2 regions of the Peribacillus simplex NBRC 15720 genome follow, and region 1 is predicted to be linked to the other one. Evidence: a T-box and tRNA genes for the amino acid it is inferred to sense, from the RefSeq annotation. Region 1 holds a T-box; the other holds one or more tRNA genes.
The links. The T-box of region 1 lies ahead of pheS (phenylalanine--tRNA ligase subunit alpha). A T-box ahead of a tRNA ligase gene usually reads a tRNA of that ligase, here a tRNA-Phe.
Positions count from the first base shown of each region.

Region 2: it encodes a tRNA-Phe, which carries the amino acid that the T-box ahead of pheS (phenylalanine--tRNA ligase subunit alpha) is inferred to sense. The anticodon was not compared.

Region 1 is NZ_CP017704.1:4,153,395-4,161,230, reverse strand. It holds gene pheT (phenylalanine--tRNA ligase subunit beta) at 1-1,618, opposite strand, end outside; gene pheS (phenylalanine--tRNA ligase subunit alpha) at 1,647-2,687, opposite strand; T-box leader at 2,746-2,987, opposite strand; gene BS1321_RS20075 (TrmH family RNA methyltransferase) at 3,032-3,790, opposite strand; gene sspI (small acid-soluble spore protein SspI) at 3,913-4,122, shown strand; gene BS1321_RS20065 (general stress protein) at 4,139-4,522, opposite strand; gene BS1321_RS20055 (general stress protein) at 5,022-5,837, opposite strand; gene BS1321_RS20050 (YsnF/AvaK domain-containing protein) at 6,020-6,949, opposite strand; gene BS1321_RS20045 ((Fe-S)-binding protein) at 7,205-7,836, opposite strand, start outside.
Region 2 is NZ_CP017704.1:3,157,731-3,165,566, reverse strand. It holds gene BS1321_RS15255 (isochorismate synthase) at 1-1,303, opposite strand, end outside; gene BS1321_RS15250 (1,4-dihydroxy-2-naphthoate polyprenyltransferase) at 1,603-2,523, shown strand; gene BS1321_RS15245 (TraR/DksA C4-type zinc finger protein) at 2,669-3,418, shown strand; tRNA gene BS1321_RS15240 (tRNA-Glu) at 3,460-3,531, opposite strand; tRNA gene BS1321_RS15235 (tRNA-Ser) at 3,535-3,625, opposite strand; tRNA gene BS1321_RS15230 (tRNA-Asn) at 3,627-3,701, opposite strand; tRNA gene BS1321_RS15225 (tRNA-Ile) at 3,714-3,790, opposite strand; tRNA gene BS1321_RS15220 (tRNA-Gly) at 3,796-3,869, opposite strand; tRNA gene BS1321_RS15215 (tRNA-His) at 3,874-3,949, opposite strand; tRNA gene BS1321_RS15210 (tRNA-Phe) at 3,967-4,042, opposite strand; tRNA gene BS1321_RS15205 (tRNA-Asp) at 4,066-4,141, opposite strand; tRNA gene BS1321_RS15200 (tRNA-Met) at 4,148-4,221, opposite strand; tRNA gene BS1321_RS15195 (tRNA-Ser) at 4,325-4,417, opposite strand; tRNA gene BS1321_RS15190 (tRNA-Ile) at 4,439-4,515, opposite strand; tRNA gene BS1321_RS15185 (tRNA-Met) at 4,526-4,602, opposite strand; tRNA gene BS1321_RS15180 (tRNA-Ala) at 4,631-4,706, opposite strand; tRNA gene BS1321_RS15175 (tRNA-Pro) at 4,724-4,800, opposite strand; tRNA gene BS1321_RS15170 (tRNA-Arg) at 4,812-4,888, opposite strand; tRNA gene BS1321_RS15165 (tRNA-Leu) at 4,898-4,986, opposite strand; tRNA gene BS1321_RS15160 (tRNA-Gly) at 4,999-5,073, opposite strand; tRNA gene BS1321_RS15155 (tRNA-Leu) at 5,082-5,163, opposite strand; tRNA gene BS1321_RS15150 (tRNA-Lys) at 5,172-5,247, opposite strand; tRNA gene BS1321_RS15145 (tRNA-Thr) at 5,268-5,343, opposite strand; tRNA gene BS1321_RS15140 (tRNA-Val) at 5,354-5,429, opposite strand; rRNA gene rrf (5S ribosomal RNA) at 5,441-5,556, opposite strand; rRNA gene BS1321_RS15130 (23S ribosomal RNA) at 5,675-7,836, opposite strand, start outside.

The sequences.
Region 1 (7,836 bases):
TGGATTCTCTTGCTTCCAATGCGAATTGGGACGCTTTTTCCTGGCTTGTCAGTGAATAGGTCACAGCTTGATAAAGGCCTGCGCCTTCAAGTGTACGTCGTGCCTTCCGCCGTTTAATTTGATAGTCAGTCAATTGGCCTGGGGTAGCAGAACCGATCGGCAGTGTAGTGGGAATGTTATCATATCCATATAAACGTGCAGCCTCTTCGACTAAATCAGCCTCAATCGTAATATCACCACGGCGCGTCGGGACTGTGATTGTGAACGTTTCATTGTCAAGTTCCACGCCGAATTGCAGACGCTTGAAGATCGATTCCACAACTGATACGGTCATGCTTGTTCCAAGAAGTGTGTTGATTTTTTCAAGAGTGATGCTAATGACCGCAGGTTCCATTGTCAATTCGTCAACTTCTGCTGCTCCTTGTAAGACTGTTCCGCCTGCATATTGTGCAATCAATTGTGCAGCACGTTCTCCAGCTTCACGAACACGGGCCGGGTCGACGCCTTTTTCAAAACGGGCACTAGCTTCACTGCGTAATCCATGGTCCTTTGAAGCTTTACGAACTACTGTACCTGCAAAATATGCACTTTCAATAATGATGTTCGTCGTATCATTTTTCACTTCGGAATCCGCTCCGCCCATCACACCAGCTATCGCAACAGGCTCGCTGCCATTTGTGATCACTAAATGGTCAGGTGTCAAAGCGCGTTCCGTTTCATCCAAAGTTACGATTTTTTCAGCATCCTTCGCTCTGCGGATGACGATTTCCTTTGAACCAAAGCGGTCATAATCAAAGGCATGAAGCGGTTGACCGTATTCAAGTAAAATGTAGTTCGTGATATCCACCACATTATTATGAGGACGGATACCTGCAGACATCAACCGAGTCTGCATCCAAAGCGGTGAGGGTCCTACCTTAACATCCTTGATGATTTTAGCAATGTATACCGGGTTATCTTCTTTCGCTTCCACTTTGACACTGATATAATCTGATGCTTTTTCAGCTGCCTCTACTTTCTCGACAACCGGCCATTTCACTTCACGGCCTAGAATGGCTCCCACTTCGTATGCAACACCAAGCATGCTCAATGCGTCGGAACGGTTTGGAGTCAGCCCAAGTTCCAGCACTTCATCACTTAAACCAAGTTCCTCCAATGCATCTTTCCCTACTTCCACATCATTTGGGAAGACGAAGATACCTGTAGCGTAATCCTTGGAAACGAGCTTGGATTCGAAGCCCAATTCTTGAAGAGAGCAAATCATCCCGTGCGATTCCTCTCCGCGAAGTTTCGCTTTCTTGATTTTGAAATTACCTGGAAGGACTGCGCCAACAGTAGCGACTGCGACTTTTTGGCCTTTATCGACATTCGGTGCTCCACAGATGATCTGAACGGGATTTTCGGCCCCGATATCAACTTGGCATTTATTCAATTTATCCGCATTTGGATGCTGTTCACGTTCAATGACATGCCCGATGACGACTCCTTTTAGCCCTTCACTTTTCTTTTCTACCCCTTCAACCTCAATGCCGCTTTTCGTGATTTTGTCAGCTAGCTCCGTCGCATTGATGCCTGAAAGGTCAACATAATCTTGTAACCATTTATATGACACAAACATGGTAGGTCCTCCTTTTTAAAATAAAAATTTATGCTTCGTGATGGTTGAATTGTTTTAAGAATCGAACATCATTCGTATAGAAATGACGGATATCGTCCACACCGTATTTCAACATGGCAATTCGTTCCACGCCGATTCCAAATGCGAATCCGGAGTATTTCTTGGAATCGAAGCCAGCCATTTCAAGGACGTTCGGATGAACGATCCCGCCGCCAAGCACTTCGATCCAGCCTGTTTGTTTACATACGCTGCAGCCTTTACCACCGCAGATTTTACAAGAAATATCCACTTCGACGGAAGGCTCCGTAAATGGGAAGAAACTTGGACGAAGACGGATTTCACGGTCTTGCCCGAATACTTTTTTCGCAAATACGTCAAGCGTTCCTTTCAGGTCGCTCATGCTGATGTTCTCATCGATGACCAAGCCCTCAATTTGCTGGAATTGATGGGAGTGTGTAGCATCATCGTTATCACGGCGATATACTTTTCCTGGGCAAATGATTTTAACAGGACCTTGACCTTTATGTTTTTCCATCGTTCTGGCTTGAACAGGTGAAGTGTGCGTACGCATAAGGATTTCATCCGTGATGTAGAAGGAATCCTGCATATCACGTGCCGGATGGCTTTTTGGCAAGTTAAGTGCCTCGAAGTTGTAGTAGTCACTTTCAACTTCAGGACCTTCCGCAACGGTATAACCCATACCAATGAATAAGTCTTCGATTTCTTCCACAACACGTGTTAATGGGTGAAGATTTCCCTTGTTTACCGGACGTCCTGGAAGTGTGACGTCAATCGTTTCAGTTGCTAGCTTTGCATTGACTGCCGCAGTTTCAAGTGTTTTTTGTTTCTCCTCGATCTTTGTTGCGATCGCTTCCCGTACATCATTGGCTAGTGCCCCGATTTTCGGGCGTTCTTCGGCAGATAATTTACCCATGCCGCGCAATACCTCAGTGATTGGCCCTTTTTTCCCTAAATAAGCAACACGGACTTCATTCAGTTCTTTTAATTCGGAAGCGGCGGCAACTTTTTGCAACGCTTCTTCCTGCAGTTCTAGTAATCGTTCCTGCATCATGTCTTCCTCCTTTATTTTCCTTTTGTAAAAATGAACACAAAAAAACCCCGATCCCTAAAGGGACGAGGTTTATGTATCGCGGTACCACCCTTATTAGTGCACAAACAAAAAAACTTATGCACTCACTTCATTAAAAATAACGGCTCTTCACCGGAACATTTTTCGGACATCCTGTCTTCCCAATGCCAACTCGAAAGGTGAATTCCCTTAAGCAGTGCCATAAAAATGCTTTCAGTCAAGGCATTTTTTCCCTGGATATGGTTAACTTAAGCTACTACTCTTTGTCATCGTTGTTTTCATTATAAAATTCTGTTTTATTATATTATAATTCTTCGGCCGTTTCAAATCGATTTTCGTAAATGGTACATTAAAATCCCGGCAGCAATCCCCACATTCAATGATTCGCTTTTTCCGTAGATGGGAATATAAAGGTTTTTAGTCGTCTTCTCCAGTAATTCCTTCGATACTCCTTGGCCTTCATTACCGACCAGCAGGGCAAAACGGGAAGACTTTTCCACTTCTTCAAATGGTGATGCGCCTTCTAATGCCGTGCCATAAACCGGAGTGCCGCTTTGCTTCAGCTCATCGATGATTTCGGAAAGGTTACCTTTAATGACAGGCATATGGAAGAGGCTCCCTTGCGTCGAACGGACTACTTTGGGATTATACAAGTCAGCACACCCTTCGCCAAGAATGACCGCATCGATTCCAGCTGCATCAGCTGTCCTGATCATCGTTCCAATATTCCCCGGATCTTGGACGGCATCGATCAACAATAGTTTATCCGGATTTATGGACGCCATGCTAGTTGATTTCTGTTCACAAACCGCGGCGATTCCCTGCGGGGCTTCGGTATCGCAAATCGCCTTCATAATATCATTTTTCACATAAATGAGTTCTGTGCCTTCCACCTTAAAATGTGCAGGCATTTCAGTTTCTTCATTGATGATCACTTCCAAGACAATTTCTTCTTTTAGGGCTTCTTCAACTAGGTGAAAACCCTCGACTAAATATTTCCCTGTTTTATCTCGTTCTTTTTTCGTCAAAAGTTTTTTCCATTGCTTAACTTGAGGGTTTTTTACGGATTCGATATATTTCAAGGGTAAACGCTCCTTTAACTTCACACTGATTTTCCTATTATAACGCAATTTACATACATATTGCATGCGAGTTTGTGAAATGCTATTACTGTCAGTCATTATGTGTTAGAGGAGGAATAATTATGAATTTAAACTTACGTAATGCGATCATCCAAAATGTATCTGGAAATTCGCAAGATCAGCTGGAAGACACGATTGTCGATGCCATACAAAATGGCGAGGAAAAAATGCTTCCTGGATTGGGAGTATTATTCGAGGTCATCTGGCAAAATTCATCTGAGCAGGAAAAACAGGAAATGATCACTGCCCTCGAAGCAGGATTAAAAAAATAACAGCCTTCAAAGGCTGTTATTTTTTTAATTTCGCTACGCCAGCCTTCAGTTCTTCGATGGAGACTTCTTCATCGAGCAGCAAGAAGAATTTTTTTGCGCTCACTTCTTGAAGCATCGCTTTTGTCTCAGCAAAAGAGTAGCCGTATTTCGTGAAAAAGCTGCGTAAATCTCCAGATCCTTCATCTGTGAAGTAGTGGAAGATTCTTAAAAAAAGAGTGTCCTCCTTATCCTGATTGGCGATGATCAGTAAATCCGTATGTTCATTTCCAAGCTGCACATCTTTTTTTATATCAGCTGCCACTGTCATTTGGGTGCCAGACACGCCTTTAGCTTTTAAGTCTTGAATTGCAGCAAGTAGTTCCGGATTAGAGTCAAAAACACCATATACGTTTTTTTCCATGTTTCTCCCCCTCCTTGTTACTCTACTTAAAATAAAATTCCTTTGTCATTATACCTTGCGGCTTTATCAATAAACAAGCAAATAGTCTATTGAGAATTCCTGATAATGAACGAGGAAACCCTTTTCCTAAAGGGTTTCTTAAAAAATAACAGCCTGGTTCAGAAAGTTCGTTTTGTAGATAAAAGGGGGGCGAAAATATACCATTCATCAAAGATGTCTCCGAACCAACTGACCCAAAGTAAAAATCTTCAACTCCTCAGGTATGGATTTCTATCTAAATGTTATAACAAAGTTGGAGGAAGGTGCGAGACTCCTGCGGGACAAGCGTGAGGAGACCCCACAGGTGCAATCCGGGGGCCGGACCGCCCGCGGATTGCGGTGCCTGAAATCAAAATCAACGTCCAAATTGTACAGGCCATAAAGAAACTGTAGACAAACTCGATTTTCATCTAGTTTGTCTACAGTTTGAACAGCCTTGTTCAGGCCGTTATTTTTGTTCTTACAGATTATCGGTATTAATTCGATTTTTGATGTATTCATCCTTCAAGCCTTCCTCTTGCTGATCACTTAGAGCATTCGTGCTCACGGTCTGATCCAGTGATCCTTGAGTATCCAGGGCTTTGTCAGTATCGGAAGAAAACGGGTCTGCATGAGGGTCGCTTGCTAGTGTCCCTTCATAATCCCATGGCTTTTGCACCTTATATTTTCCGGTGGAGTTCCCCCTGATTTCCCTTTCTTGAGCTGGCTTCGTATCTAGCTCTTTATTTTCAAAGATGTTGGCAGAATTTCCGTGAAGTTCTTCGCTTCTTCCTGGCTGTGCTTCGACTTCCCTTGTTTGATAGGCATTCGCTGTTGTTTCAGGAAAAAGGTTTGGGTCCGGATTGTTCACCACCCCTGTTTTAAGCGGGTTCTCTGCTCGTAGTTCGTCAGTATAATTGGAAGTTACGCTTTCTTGTGCTGATACGGTTTCCGATTCATCTAAAAGAATCAAGAATTTCCCAGCCTCCACTTCATTTATATAAGCGGTGGCTTCACTATCGGCAAGCCCTAAGTCACCTAGCCGGTTCCTTATATCTTCAGAACCCTCGTTCAAGAAGAAGTGTTTCATCTTTTCAATGAAGGAATCATCGTTCGAGTTAGTAACGACGTCGACGTCGACATCGCCATCCCGCTTTGAATTGACGAAATCCAAATCTTCTTTCTTATCAGCCATCACGGTTATTTCTCCTTCATGGACCCCCTTTTCCTTTAGGGATTGTATAGCCTGGATTATTTCTCTTTTTGTATTAAAAACACCATATAATGTTTTTCCCATGCATCTTCCTCCTCCTATTATTCCGATATTTCTTCTTATGTGTATTTATACCCTGATGGGTGCTAATTAAACAAAAAATGGTCCATTCAAAGGTTTGCCTTCGCTAGACTCGAACCTTTAATCATTCTTTAAAATCAAAAGAAGCCTGCAGTTTTTAAAACTGCAGGCCATTTCCTTCACTCTTAGAAGCGGTCGATTCTACGTTCAGTTGCCTTTTTCTCATTCACGATAGATTCATCTGTACTATCAAGCTGGATATCTTCCTTTTTAAGAGTATCCTGAACTTGTTCCGTTTCTTGTACAGCATGTTTCTTGATGACAATTTCATCTGTGACAACCGGTTTTTTCGAAACTTCCAATTTTTCTTCAACAACTGGGATTCGTAATGTTTCCCCATCTTCAATGCTTCCGGTTTCCAGATTCGCTTCACGTCCTGAAACTGATCTATGCTCGACTGTCACTTCTTCGTGTTCAACAGGGACATTAATCGTTTTATGTTGTTCATTGACTTCTTTGTTAATGACGACTTCACCTGTCTGTACTCTTTCTTTGTCAATGTTCAGCTGTTCTTCCCGAAGTGTAAGCGTCCTTTCATCCTCAGGCAATTCACGGCCTTGTCCGTTGACTCCATAAACATCTTCTTTATTTAATGCATCGGTTTTTTCAGTGCCGTTATATAGTGGGTTGGTGGAGTTTGTATCAAGTCTTGTACCGGCAGTGTCCATTTTTCCGGTAGTGAAATTATCTCTTGCCGTTGCAAGGTGGCCTTCACCTTCTTCAACCAGAACCAAGACTTTTCCATTTTCTACATCAAAGACATGTTCAGCCGCATCACTGTTCGAAAGGCCTGCATTCGCCAATCTTGTTGAAAGGTCTGCCGTATCTTCCGGCATGAAGAAACGTGCCACCTTGTCCATAAATGATTCGTCGTTAGGTACATTCGTCATTGTATGAACATCCGTTTCGCGTTGATGGTTCGTGAAATCCAATGTTTCTTCCTTGTCTGCGACGACCGTAATATCGTCTCCTTCAAAGCCCTTTGCCTTAAGTGCATTAATTGCTTGGATCACTTCTGCATTTGATTCATATACGCCATATACTGTTTTATTCATTTTACATTCCTCCTTAGGTTATGTTGTTTCTTTTAGTGGATGCTATATATAAACTCTACCCGCTATGTTCCTAAGTAAACGAGGAATCAATATTTCATTTATGTTATATCATTTACATTTTGTTCTCAGCACAGAACGCTTTTTCAATTGAAATCCAGGCTTTACAAGGGTTTCCCCCTTTATTAAAATGTAATGTTTAACCAAATAATTTCATTTTCATTTTTTTCAAATACTTCTTAAATCTTTTTTCTTCTATTATAATGCCACAGCCTTTATTAGTAGGTCCGCTATATGCACCGCTTTCGTACATTCCCCCAAGTTTTCCCTCTCGATCCCCAGTTGCATTTGCAACAGACAGCCAGGGTTTGCCGTGACAACAATATCGGCCAGTGTCGATTTCGTGTGCTCCATTTTAGAGTCGAGAATTTTCATGGACATCTCTGATTCAACAATATTATAAATCCCAGCGGAGCCGCAGCACCGATCCGCATCCTTCATTTCCCTGAAATCAACTCCATCTATCGATTGAAGGAGAATTCGCGGAGCTGAGGAGGTGTTCATCACATTCCGTAAGTGACAGGAATCCTGGAAAGTTACAGATTGAGCTGGCAGTTTCAAGCGAACTTTTTCCTGAAAACGCAAATCAACAAGAATCTGGCTGATATCTTTCAACTTATTTTTAAATACGATTGCACGATCGTGCCATTCCGGTTCATCTTGGAGCAGATGGTCATAATCTATGAGAAAAGCTCCACAGCCGCCGGCATTCGTAATAATATAATCAACTTCCTCCGCTTCAAAAGCTTCTATATTACGCTTGGCCAGTTGCTTGGCACCTGCTTTTTCACCGCTGTGTCCATGCAGCGCCCCGCAACATGCCTGGGATT
Region 2 (7,836 bases), 1.0 Mb from region 1:
CAAAGAGCGATGCCTCATTGTTCTGTATTAGGGCAGAACGTATCCCTACAGCGAATTCCCCGTTTCCATACGTATCCACCCAGCCTAAAGGACCAGCGTAAAAGCCGCGTTCAAGACCTTCCATTTCCCGAATTCGGACAACGGCCTTATCTTTTGGAAGTCCGCCCATAGCAGGTGTAGGATGGAGATTCTCGACGAATTCAAAAATCGTGACACCTTCCTTTGATAGACCGCGGACCGGTGTGTATAAATGCTGGATATGACGGTTTTTCATAAGTTTCGGTTCGGCCGGAACCATCACCTTTTCGCATACAGAATCAAAAGCATTAGAAATCATCGACACGACATATTGATGCTCTTGTAAATTCTTTTGGTCATGAAGCAATTCTTCACCAAGACGAACATCTTCTTGCTCATCTTTCCCTCGCCCCATCGATCCAGCAAGACAGGTAGAAAAAACTTCATTTCCCTGTTTCTTAATTAAACGTTCAGGGGTGGCACCGACAAAACAGTCACCACCAGCCTCCAAACTGAAAATATAGCTTAATGGCTGCTCAGCAATCAATTGTTCAAGCACTTTCCCTGAATCGATGGAACATTCAAAAACAAGTCGAAGCTCCCTTGCCAAAACGATCTTGTCGAGATCTGTCGTCTTGATTTCCTGAACAGCCTCTGCGACCGTCCGCTTCCATTCCTCAGGTTCGACTTCCCTCTGTCTAACCAGGGAATTTGCCCCCAATCCATTGCTATCCAAGCTTTCGAAAAGGAAAGCTTCCCGTTCATTTATCATATCTATGAAGAGTTTTTCTGAATCATCAGGCGAACAAAGTAAGTTTGTCGTCAAGTAAGCTTGTTTCCCCACTATTGACAGCATGAAGGCAGGTATATAAAACAGGTTGTCCCCGAACTGATTCCAAAGGAGCGTACTGTCATTTTCATAATCAAAAGAAAAGCCCCCAAACAGTAAGGGACCTGTCGCTTCTAAATCGGTCACCCCTGTTTTGACAGCAGTATTCTGCAGTTTGATCCAGCTCTTTTCGACTTCTCTATAACGTTCGGCATTCGATGCCGCTTTGAGTTTCTTAACATTGCCTAAACCGGTGATGGTTATTTCCTTTGCAGGGTCCTCCCAGAAAAAGCGTTCACCCGCGTACCGTTCTCTTCCAGCTTGATAAAATGAAAGGGGGTTGTTGCAATTAATTTTCTTAATATGACTGAATAGAACTTGATCATTCAAGTCCTTCGCCTTTTGTATAGCTGAAGCCAGTCCCTGAAACTGTTCAGTTTCCTCTGAGATAGCCAAAAAAATCCCCCCAAATGTACATTTTAAAAGCTTTTTAACCTATTTAAAGATACACCTCCATTCAACCTCATGTCAATAAAACGCCCCTTTACCGAACGATTCTTTCCTGCTTTTTTCCTTATTATATGAATCTTAGCGAATGTAGAGAAATATCCTTGATTTTGGAAATTGATCATCCATTAATTCCTATTATCACCCTTACCCACTTTTCCTGTATTTATTAGGATAACCTTTTGTGCAACATTTCAATATTTGTTATAATTTCGAGAGAACCAATAATGATTTTGAGGAGAGAAATAATGCAAACAGAATATGACGGACTTCCCCTTAAACGGACCTGGAAGATTTGGTGGGAGTTAATTCGTCCACATACACTAACCGCAGCTTTTGTCCCAGTTTTACTTGGAACTGTGATTGCACTTTTGGAAGATGGAGTGAATTGGTTACTATTCGCTGCCATGATGATTGCAAGTATCCTGATTCAAGCTGCAACCAATTTATTCAATGAATACTATGATTTCAAGAGAGGCTTGGATACAGAGGAATCCGTAGGCATCGGCGGCGGGATCGTCCGTCATGGGATGACCCCCAAACTAATCATGACCTTGGCCCTTGGCATGTATGCCATCGCCTTGTTACTAGGCATCTATATCTGTGCCGCATCATCTTGGTGGCTTGCTGCAGTAGGACTGGTTTGCATGCTTGTCGGCTATCTTTATACAGGCGGTCCCCTGCCCATTTCATATACACCATTCGGGGAACTTTTTTCTGGATTGTTCATGGGCTTTTTGATAATTCTGATCGCCTTTTTCATTCAAACCGGTTTTGTTTCTTCAACAGCCATCTTAATTGCCATTCCAAGTGGAATATTGGTCGGGTTGATCAACTTATCCAATAACCTACGTGACCATGATGGGGATAAGGCACATGGCCGAAAAACGATGCCAGTAGTGATGGGCAGGAAAAACGCCCTGACATTCATGGCAATCATGTTCGCCTTCTCTTATCTATGGCTTGTTGGACTAGTCCTTACTGGTAGCGTAACGGCATGGATTCTCCTTGCCTTCCTAAGCATCCCAAAAGCCATGGCCGCAATCAAAGGCTTCGTAGGTAAAACGCAGCCGATCACGATGGTGCCAGCAATGAAAGCCACGGCCCAAACGAACACCTTCTTTGGCTTACTCATGGCCATTGGATTATTCATCAGCTATCTTATATAATCTCCAAGGACTGAGCTCATCCGCTCAGTCCTTTTTCCTATCATCGTTCCATATTGTTTTCCTATACTCCGATTTGGGTAATAGATAATACAACCATCTTACCAATAAAAAATGAGATTTGGATTTTAAAAGGAGTGAATCGGATATGGCAACAAAACAACAAACGCAAAAATTCAAAAATGAACTGCTTCAAGAAAAAAATGAGCTAAGTAATCGAATTCAAAATGATGAACAATCCGTTCTGGATAAAAGCCAGACGGAATCGGTAGGGGAATTATCATCCTATGATAATCATCCTGCTGACCTAGGAACCGAATTATTCGAGATGGAACGGAATCAAGCACTCGATGAGCATGCACAATCCGAAATGGAGAAAATCGATGAAGCTTTGAAAGCCATAACAGAAGGTTCGTATGGCCGTTGTAAAACCTGTAATATGGAAATCCCCATCGAGAGGCTAGAAGCGATCCCAAGCACCCTCTACTGTGTCGAGCATGCCCCAGAACGGCCACTTTCACAAGAAAGGCCAGTGGAAGAGGATATACTGATTCCATCCAAGGGTGATCATTTTGAAAATCGTCATGGAATCGAAATAGTTGATAAAGAAGATAGCTTTGGTGAAGTTGCCAAATTCGGTACATCCGAAACGCCATCTGATTATACCGGCGATCATGGCAATTATAATGATCTTTATAAAACCGAGGATGAAACGAACGGATTTCCTGAAGACTATGAAGGATTTGCCGCAAATGATATCGAAGGAAAAAATAGAGTGGATATACCGAACAAAAAGCAAAAGGAATATGAAGATACACTGAAAGAAGAAAATATAGAATCCAATCTTGGAGACATTCCCTATAAACAAAAAGATAGTTATATCAATGAAAAGAAATGAAAAAAAGAAGCATACATGAATGTATGCTTCCCTTTTTGTTATGACCCGTACGGGATTCGAACCCGTGTTACCGCCGTGAAAGGGCGGTGTCTTAACCGCTTGACCAACGGGCCAACTGGCGGAGAAGGAGGGATTTGAACCCTCGCGCCGCTCGCGCGACCTACACCCTTAGCAGGGGCGCCTCTTCAGCCTCTTGAGTACTTCCCCATGGCTCCGCAGGTAGGACTCGAACCTACGACCGTTCGGTTAACAGCCGAATGCTCTACCACTGAGCTACTGCGGAACAATATGAATATGGTGGGCCTAAATGGACTCGAACCATCGACCTCACGCTTATCAGGCGTGCGCTCTAACCAGCTGAGCTATAGGCCCATATTTGGAGCGGGTGAAGGGAATCGAACCCTCATCATCAGCTTGGAAGGCTGAGGTTTTACCACTAAACTACACCCGCGAAATGGGGCGACTGATGGGAATCGAACCCACGAATGCCTGAACCACAATCAGGTGCGTTAACCACTTCGCCACAACCGCCGTAATATTATAAGATATGGTGGCTCAGGACGGAATCGAACCGCCGACACAAGGATTTTCAGTCCTTTGCTCTACCGACTGAGCTACTGAGCCACAAATGTATTGAATTTAAAGAATGGCGGTCCCGACGGGAATCGAACCCGCGATCTCCTGCGTGACAGGCAGGCATGTTAACCGCTACACCACGGGACCTAATAATTGCGGGGACAGGATTTGAACCTGCGACCTTCGGGTTATGAGCCCGACGAGCTACCGGACTGCTCCACCCCGCGACGGTAATAATGAAACGATTCGCATCAAGTTTTCGTGTATATTGTTTCGTCCGCTTCCTTTATGTAAGGCTGTTTCAAAACAACTTGCTGCTTTTTAAAAAAATGGAGGAGGTAGAGGGATTCGAACCCCCGCGGGATTTGACTCCCCTGTCGGTTTTCAAGACCGATCCCTTCAGCCGAACTTGGGTATACCTCCACGGCTTTAAAAAAATGAATATGGTGGACCTTGTAGGACTCGAACCTACGACCGGACGGTTATGAGCCGTCTGCTCTAACCAGCTGAGCTAAAGGTCCTTATATTTATTGGTAGCGGCGGAGGGGATCGAACCCCCGACCTCACGGGTATGAACCGTACGCTCTAGCCAGCTGAGCTACACCGCCAATATAATATAAGTATCTGATTGAAAAATGGTGGAGCCTAGCGGGATCGAACCGCTGACCTCCTGCGTGCAAGGCAGGCGCTCTCCCAGCTGAGCTAAGGCCCCATTCATTAAAAATCACGTGGTCGGGAAGACAGGATTCGAACCTGCGACCCCTTGGTCCCAAACCAAGTGCTCTACCAAGCTGAGCTACTTCCCGCAATAAAAACATGGTGCGCCCGGCGGGAGTCGAACCTACAACCTTCTGATTCGTAGTCAGATGCTCTATCCAATTGAGCTACGGGCGCATATTAAGATGGTGCCGAGGACCGGAATCGAACCGGTACGGTAGTCACCTACCGCAGGATTTTAAGTCCTGTGCGTCTGCCAGTTCCGCCACCCCGGCACATACGAAAAGTGGAGCGGAAGACGGGATTCGAACCCGCGACCCCAACCTTGGCAAGGTTGTATTCTACCACTGAACTACTTCCGCATGAAAGATGCGGGTGAAGGGACTTGAACCCCCACGCCTTGCGGCGCCAGATCCTAAGTCTGGTGCGTCTGCCAATTCCGCCACACCCGCATATAAAATGGTGAGCCATGAAGGATTCGAACCTTCGACCCTCTGATTAAAAGTCAGATGCTCTACCAACTGAGCTAATGGCTCGTGCTTGTACTATCTTAAAATGGTGCCGGCAAGAGGACTTGAACCCCCAACCTACTGATTACAAGTCAGTTGCTCTACCAGTTGAGCTACACCGGCAGGTGTAAAATGGTGGAGGATGACGGGATCGAACCGCCGACCCTCTGCTTGTAAGGCAGATGCTCTCCCAGCTGAGCTAATCCTCCATATAAAACCTGCTTGGCGACGTCCTACTCTCACAGGGGGAAACCCCCAACTACCATCGGCGCTGAAGAGCTTAACTGCCGTGTTCGGAATGGGAACGGGTGTGACCTCTTCGCTATCGTCACCAAACAATGTTAACATTTTTTCAAGACATATATTATTATAACGTCTTTTTGAGAAAATGCAAGAAGAAATTTTCATTCCTTCAAAACTAGATAATAAGAAGGTATTTCATTTTTTTAAAGCGTTGGTTAAGTCCTCGATCTATTAGTATCAGTCAGCTCCACATGTCGCCACGCTTCCACCTCTGACCTATCAACCTGATCATCTTTCAGGGATCTTACTAGCTTGCGCCATGGGAAATCTCATCTTGAGGGGGGCTTCATGCTTAGATGCTTTCAGCACTTATCCCGTCCGCACGTAGCTACCCAGCTATGCCTTTGGCAAGACAACTGGTACACCAGCGGTGCGTCCATCCCGGTCCTCTCGTACTAAGGACAGCTCCTCTCAAATTTCCTGCGCCCGCGACGGATAGGGACCGAACTGTCTCACGACGTTCTGAACCCAGCTCGCGTACCGCTTTAATGGGCGAACAGCCCAACCCTTGGGACCGACTACAGCCCCAGGATGCGATGAGCCGACATCGAGGTGCCAAACCTCCCCGTCGATGTGGACTCTTGGGGGAGATAAGCCTGTTATCCCCGGGGTAGCTTTTATCCGTTGAGCGATGGCCCTTCCATGCGGAACCACCGGATCACTAAGCCCGACTTTCGTCCCTGCTCGACTTGTAGGTCTCGCAGTCAAGCTCCCTTGTGCCTTTACACTCTACGAATGATTTCCAACCATTCTGAGGGAACCTTTGGGCGCCTCCGTTACTCTTTAGGAGGCGACCGCCCCAGTCAAACTGCCCACCTGACACTGTCTCCCACCCCGATAAGGGGCGCGGGTTAGAATTTCAATACAGCCAGGGTAGTATCCCACCAACGCCTCCACCGAAGCTAGCGCTCCGGCTTCTCAGGCTCCTACCTATCCTGTACAAGCTGTACCAAAATTCAATATCAGGCTGCAGTAAAGCTCCACGGGGTCTTTCCGTCCTGTCGCGGGTAACCTGCATCTTCACAGGTACTATAATTTCACCGAGTCTCTCGTTGAGACAGTGCCCAGATCGTTACACCTTTCGTGCGGGTCGGAACTTACCCGACAAGGAATTTCGCTACCTTAGGACCGTTATAGTTACGGCCGCCGTTTACTGGGGCTTCGGTTCAAAGCTTCGCTTGCGCTAACCTCTCCCCTTAACCTTCCAGCACCGGGCAGGTGTCAGCCCCTATACTTCGCCTTGCGGCTTCGCAGAGACCTGTGTTTTTGCTAAACAGTCGCCTGGGCCTATTCACTGCGGCTTTTCTGGGCTATTCACCCTAAAAAGCACCCCTTCTCCCGAAGTTACGGGGTCATTTTGCCGAGTTCCTTAACGAGAGTTCTCTCGCACACCTTAGGATTCTCTCCTCGCCTACCTGTGTCGGTTTGCGGTACGGGCACCTTACATCTCACTAGAGGCTTTTCTTGGCAGCGTGGAATCAGGAACTTCGGTACTATATTTCCCTCGCCATCACAGCTCCGCCTTAATGGAAACGGGATTTGCCTCGTTTCCGGCCTAACTGCTTGGACGCGCATATCCAACAGCGCGCTTACCCTATCCTTCTGCGTCCCCCCATCGTTCAAACGATGTATAGGTGGTACAGGAATATCAACCTGTTGTCCATCGCCTACGCCTTTCGGCCTCGGCTTAGGTCCCGACTAACCCTGAGCGGACGAGCCTTCCTCAGGAAACCTTAGGCATTCGGTGGAAGGGATTCTCACCCTTCTTTCGCTACTCATACCGGCATTCTCACTTCTAAGCGCTCCACCAGTCCTTCCGGTCTGACTTCAACGCCCTTAGAACGCTCTCCTACCATCGACACCATACGGTGTCAATCCACAGCTTCGGTGATACGTTTAGCCCCGGTACATTTTCGGCGCGGAGTCACTCGACCAGTGAGCTATTACGCACTCTTTAAATGGTGGCTGCTTCTGAGCCAACATCCTGGTTGTCTAAGCAACTCCACATCCTTTTCCACTTAACGTATACTTTGGGACCTTAGCTGGTGGTCTGGGCTGTTTCCCTTTCGACTACGGATCTTATCACTCGCAGTCTGACTCCCAAGAATAAGTATTTGGCATTCGGAGTTTGACTGAATTCGGTAACCCGTTGGGGGCCCCTAGTCCAATCAGTGCTCTACCTCCAATACTCTCATCTTGAGGCTAGCCCTAAAGCTATTTCGGAGAGAACCAGCTATCTCCAGGTTCGATTGGAATTTCTCCGCTACCCACACCTCATCCCCGCACTTTTCAACGTGCGTGGGTTCGGGCCTC